DNA from 2 places in the Pectobacterium colocasium genome. Region 2 is predicted to be linked to the other one. Evidence: riboswitches for the same ligand, from Rfam matches in the RefSeq annotation. Region 2 holds a riboswitch; the other holds the start of a gene.

The links. A riboswitch is a leader RNA that binds a small molecule or an ion and turns the genes downstream of it on or off. The one in region 2 is predicted to bind thiamine pyrophosphate.
Region 1: it holds a riboswitch for thiamine pyrophosphate, as region 2 does, so the genes downstream of both, thiC (phosphomethylpyrimidine synthase ThiC) here and thiM (hydroxyethylthiazole kinase) in region 2, are expected to answer to the same signal.

The regions. Positions count from the first base shown of each region.
Region 1 is NZ_CP084032.1:244,715-247,832, forward strand. Features, by position in the region: gene thiC (phosphomethylpyrimidine synthase ThiC) at 1-1,135, opposite strand, end outside; TPP riboswitch at 1,249-1,419, opposite strand; gene rsd (sigma D regulator) at 1,542-2,003, opposite strand; gene nudC (NAD(+) diphosphatase) at 2,112-2,894, shown strand; gene hemE (uroporphyrinogen decarboxylase) at 3,043-3,118, shown strand, end outside.
Region 2 is NZ_CP084032.1:3,451,598-3,454,715, reverse strand. Features, by position in the region: gene ahr (NADPH-dependent aldehyde reductase Ahr) at 1-872, opposite strand, end outside; TPP riboswitch at 1,034-1,130, shown strand; gene thiM (hydroxyethylthiazole kinase) at 1,167-1,961, shown strand; gene thiD (bifunctional hydroxymethylpyrimidine kinase/phosphomethylpyrimidine kinase) at 1,958-2,761, shown strand; gene psiE (phosphate-starvation-inducible protein PsiE) at 2,914-3,118, shown strand, end outside.

The sequences.
Region 1 (3,118 bases), 1.7 Mb from region 2:
TCTCTTTGTGATGCGACAGGCACCACTTCGCCATGATGGAACCCCCGCGTGAAACGATGCCGGTCAGGCGTTTAGCGGTCATTGGCACGTAGCGCAGCAGCACGCCGGCGTGGATAGTGAAATAGTCCACGCCTTGTTCCGCCTGCTCCAGCAGCGTATCGCGGAACATTTCCCAGTTCAGGTTTTCCGCCACGCCGTTCACTTTTTCCAGCGCCTGATAGATTGGCACGGTACCGATGGGGACGGGGCTGTTACGCAGAATCCACTCGCGGGTTTCATGAATATAACGGCCGGTTGAGAGATCCATCACCGTATCCGCGCCCCAGCGGGTAGACCAGACCAGCTTTTCCACCTCTTCTTCGATGGAGGACGTCACAGCGGAGTTACCAATATTGGCGTTAACCTTCACCAGAAAATTGCGTCCGATAATCATCGGCTCTGATTCTGGGTGGTTGATGTTGGAAGGGATGATGGCGCGACCGGCGGCCACTTCCTGACGGACAAATTCCGGTGTGATGTTTTCCGGCAGTAGGGCGCCAAAACTTTGTCCCGGATGCTGCTGGCGCAGCACGTCGGTACGAATACGCTCGCGTCCCATATTTTCGCGAATAGCGATAAATTCCATTTCCGGGGTAATGATTCCCTGTCGCGCATAGTGGAGTTGGGTGACGCGTTTGCCTGCTTTGGCACGTAGCGGCCGTGGCAAGTGTTCGAAGCGCAGATGATCCAGTCCTGCATCTGCCAGACGCTGCTGGGTGAAATCGGAACTGACGCCGGATAGCGCTTCGGTGTCGTGACGTTCGGCAATCCAGCTGGCGCGCAGCTTCGCTAACCCAACGCGGACATCGGGTTGGGCGGCGGGGTCGCCATAAGGCCCTGACGTATCGTAAACCGGGATCGGTTCATTGGGTTCGTATTGAGGATTGTCTTTGCTGCCGCCGAGTAGCGTCGGGCTGAGCTGAATTTCCCGCATCGGTACGGCGATGTCGTCGCGCGAGCCCGTAAGATAAATGCGTTTGGAATTGGGAAAGGCCGTTCCCTGTAAGGTTTCAATAAACTGCTGGGCGGCGGCACGCTGCTCGCGGCGACCCGATTTTGACGGCACTGTGTTTATAGACAAGGGTTCTGTAGACATAGCAAGTTCCTGTAAGACGTAAAGGGAAGATTGCTTGTCTGGAGCCGGAGGGAGTAATAATGATATTGGGCATCAGAGCAGGTATGTAGGAATACGCAGCCTTGGGCTCAATGAGGTGCATTACTCTTGTTCCCTTCGCAGGTATTAACCCGATCAGGTTCCGCGGATCCCGAATTAACGGTCTCAGCCTGTGCGCTCATAGATTTCGTAAAACGATTGCTTTCGTAAAACGATTGCTTTCGTAAAACAAAACACGAGCACGCTAGGCACTCCGACAAGATATGCCCGTTTCTTAAACGGGCCAATAAAACCCCTACACTGTATGACGGCAAAACGCGGATGTCAAAGCGTGACGGTTTTGCCTGTACAGCGTGTGGCGATGTTCTTAAATAACGTCAAATGACCGCTAGTTGTCGTAAACCAGACGGATCATGTTGTCTTCTAACGTAAAACGCTCCTCCAGAGCTTCACCGACGCTGGAGAGTGCCTGCTGAAATTCGAGGCAGTTATCATGGTCGATAGCCGTCGCCAGATGGTTATCGTAAAACGTCATGATTTGCTGCGTGTTGTTTTGCAGGGCGAGGTCGAGCTGGGTAGAAAGGGCTAATAGTTGTTCGCTGTGTGTCGCTGCTTCGTGCAGCATCTTTTCGTATAAGTGAAAGTGACCGGTAGAAAGATAGTCCACCAGATTCTGGCAAAAATGATCCAATGCTTCTTCATCCAGAAGAGAAAGCGCATCCTTGTTCGGCTTGATGCCAACCAGATGATAGTAAGCCACCAGAAGCTGCTTACGCGCTTGTAGCCATTGGTCGATTAACGCATTATTGCCACCAACGTATTCAGTCAGACTTTGTAGCTGGTTTAGCATTGTTGACTCCGTGAACGGTAAGAAATAACTGAAATCCCAGTTATAAAACTTATGTAATCACTCTGAATGTAAAATGCCAGTGAAGTGGCAGTGGAGCAATAAAAAGATATGGAACAGACGCTAAAAGGTGATGAGACCGGCTGGTGGGTGGTTAGCGATGCGGTACAAATCTGGCTGCCCCAGGGAGAATTACCGTGTGGAACGGCGACGAAGTGGTCTCTGCAGGGGAAAACGGCTCGCCAAATCGGCGAATGGCAAGAACAGCCTGTCTGGCTGGTGTGTCAGGGCCGTGATACCGATATGGCCTCGGTTCGCCAACTGCTCGATCAGGACGTGGGGTTATTCCAGCTCGCGGGGCGAGGCGTACAGTTGGCTGAGTTTTATCGTTCCCATCGTTTTTGTGGTTACTGCGGCCATGAAATGGTGCGGAGCAAAACGGAGCTGGCGTGCTTATGTCACCACTGCAAAGAACGTTATTATCCGCAGATCGCGCCTTGCATCATCGTCGCGATTCGCCGTGGTGATGAGATTCTGCTGGCGCAGCACAATCGACATCGCGGAAACATGTACACCGTGCTGGCTGGGTTTGTAGAAGTCGGCGAAACGCTGGAACAGACGGTCGTGCGTGAGGTAATGGAAGAGAGCCAAATTCAGATAAAAAACCTGCGTTACGTGAGTTCGCAGCCTTGGCCATTCCCTCATTCTCTGATGATGGCGTTTATGGCCGATTATGCGGGTGGAGACATTAAGCACGACCCAAAAGAGCTGCGTGACGCGGGCTGGTTCCGCTATGACCAACTCCCGCAACTGCCCCCGCCGGGCACCGTGGCGCGTCGACTTATCGAGGATACGGTGGTGTTGTGTCGCGCTTATCACGAGAACGAAGGCTGACGTGGTACTATTTGCGCCATGAATGACTCATGTACACAACGTACTCGCGTCATAGCGTATTCGTTTTATAAAGCGTTCGTTTTATAACGCATCCGTTTCATCACATCTATCCGGTGTCGAACCGCCGTGAGGTTGAAAGGAAAAGAACATGACTGATCTGAAAAACGATCGCTACTTGCGGGCGTTATTGCGCCAACCCGTTGATGTCACCCCGGTGTGGATGA
Region 2 (3,118 bases):
TGCGGTGAGCCGGTAGAAGAGCCGGAAACGCTGCGGTCACCTGCGATGAGCGTAAAGGCCGGCACGCTAAATGGCTTCATCACCGCGCCGACGGTATGGAATTTCCCGTTATAGGCGAGTGCGTTGAAGTAGGGTTGCCATTCCAGATCGACGCTCACGGTGTTGATGATGAGATCGAACTGACCCGCTAATGCCGTCAGCGCTTGAGGATCGCGGCTGTTGACGACCTTATCGGCACCCATCGCCAGCACTTCCTGCTCTTTGGCTGGGTTTGAGCTGAACGCCGTGACTTCACAACCCATTGCGTGCAGGAGCTTAATCGCGATATGCCCCAGACCGCCGATGCCGATCACGCCGACGCGGCTGGTTGCGGTGACATGGTGCATTAACAGCGGTTTGAAAACGGTGATGCCGCCGCACAGCAACGGGCCTGCAGATTCGATATCGATGGAATCAGGAAGCGGGATAGCCCACTGCCAGTTCGCACGGATCTTATTGGCAAAACCGCCTTTATTCAGGATGGTCGGCACGCTGCCTTGCTGGCAGTTGGTTTGGCTGCCGCTGATACAGGCATCGCAGTGCCCACAGCTACGTGCCGTCCAGCCAATACCGACGCGCTGACCAACCTTTAATCCTTTGTTCTTCGCCGCGTTGCCCAGGGCGTGCACACGGCCAATTACTTCATGCCCGGCAACCAGCGGATAGCTCGATATGCCCCATTCGTTATCGATCATCGAGAGATCGGAATGGCACACGCCGCAGTAATCCACCACAACTTCTACGTCTTCCGCCTGTAGTTCACCCGCATCAAACTCATACAACTCCAGCGCTGCGCCTGCTTCCGGTGCGGCATAACTCTTTATCATCGTCATCACAATCTCCTCAGTATGGGTTTGATTAACCAGTCTAAAGGGTTATGGCGTTTTTCTCTATGTCACAACGTGCCTGTGGTTTTTCATTGGGTGTCGGGTGGGCAAGAGAAGCGGGGGAGCGCTTGCTTTACGTTACCCACTTACTTATGCTGCAAAGCGTAGTACATGACTCGGGGTGCCCTTCTTTGTGAAGGCTGAGAAATACCCGTACCACCTGATCTGGATAATGCCAGCGTAGGGAAGTCACGGTATGCCCACCGGTTGCCGCCTTCTTCCACGCCGGTTGGGAGACCTATGAACACGCGACCCACCGACCTTTCTGCCGCTCAGGCAGCAACCTCACTCACCCAATTCCGTTCTGCCTCGCCGCTGGTGCACTGCCTGACCAACGACGTGGTGCAATCTTTTACCGCTAATGTGCTGCTGGCGCTGAATGCGTCGCCGGCAATGGTGGTCGATCCTGAAGAAGCTGCGCAGTTCAGCGCGGTGGCCGATGCGCTGCTGATTAATGTCGGGACGCTGGAGCGCTCGCGCGCCGAGGCGATGCGAGCGGCGGTAAACCGCGCGCATCAGGCGGGGACGCCGTGGGTGCTCGATCCGGTTGCCGTAGGCGGGTTGACCTTTCGGCGTGAATTCTGTCGGGAATTGCTGGCGTGGAAGCCCGCGGCGATTCGCGGCAATGCGTCTGAAATCATGGCGCTGGCGGGCTTAGCCGCACAGGGGCGGGGTGTGGATAGCACCGATGACTCGCTGGCAGCGCTTCCTGCTGCACGCGAACTGGCGCGGCAAGTGGGGACGATCGTCGCGGTGACCGGCGTGGTGGATTATGTCACGGACGGCGTACGTGATATCGCGGTGACTGGTGGCGATAGCATGATGACGCGCGTGGTTGGTGCGGGCTGTGCGCTGTCGGCAGTCGTCGCGGGTTTCTGTGCTCTGGAGGGGGAACGCTTATCCCACGTAGCGGCGGCGTGCTATGTCATGGCTTTCGCGGGGCAGCAGGCGGCTTCGGTGTCTCAAGGTACAGGCAGTTTTATCCCCAACTTTCTCGACAGGCTCTATACCCTGCGCGCGGAGGATCTGGCATGAAACGTATCAATGCGTTGACGATTGCAGGCACCGATCCGAGCGGCGGGGCGGGTATTCAGGCGGATCTAAAAGCTTTTTCCGCGCTGGGGGCTTATGGGACGTCAGTCATTACCGCGCTGGTGGCGCAAAATACGCGCGGCGTGCAGTCCGTCTACCGAATTGAGCCGGATTTTGTCGCGGCGCAGTTGGATTCCGTGCTGAGCGATGTACGCATCGACAGCGCCAAGATTGGGATGCTGGCGCAGACCGATATTGTTGACGCGGTTGCCGAGCGCCTGCGTCACTACGCGGTGCCTTTTGTGGTGCTGGACACCGTGATGCTGGCGAAAAGTGGCGATCCGCTACTCGCACCCGAGGCGGTGGAATCGATCCGCCGTGAACTGCTGCCGCTGGTGTCCCTGATTACGCCCAACTTGCCCGAGGCTGCGGCGCTGCTGAATACGTCACCGGCCACCAACGAACGGGAAATGCGTGAGCAGGGGGAGGCGCTGCTGGCAATGGGCTGTCAGGCGGTGCTGATGAAAGGCGGTCACTTGAGTGAAGCGGAAAGCCCGGACTGGCTGTTCAGCCGACAGGCCGAACCGCAGCGCTTTAGTTCCCCGCGAGTGAATACCCGTCATACGCATGGCACCGGCTGCACGCTGTCTGCCGCACTGGCCGCGTTGCGACCGCGCCACGATAGCTGGAGCGAAACGGTCTACGCCGCGAAGGATTATTTGCAGCAGGCATTACAACAGGCCGACACGCTGGAGGTCGGGCACGGCATCGGCCCCGTTCACCATTTCCATCGCTGGTGGTAAAACCATAAGTAAATTGACTTGTACTTTGCGTGACATCTTTGCCAGTAATTTCAAACTAAATTAAGCGTATTTTGGCGTGACAGTGTGGGGGCATCCGGTTACTTTGCTGTGAAATCTTGGCGTTAATGTGAAACAGGGTGTGGGGATAACATATGGCAGGTTCTGCTCGCAGTGCGATGGCTGCCAAAGCGCTTCAGACGATACTCAATATCGGCCTGCTGGTGCTGGCGACTATTCTGGTGATTTTTTTAGTCAAAGAAACGTTTCATCTGGCGAAGGTGCTGCTGATCTCCAATGAGAAAGATTCCTCCTATCAGCTGATAGAAGGCATTGTAATTTATTTCCTGTATTTTGAGT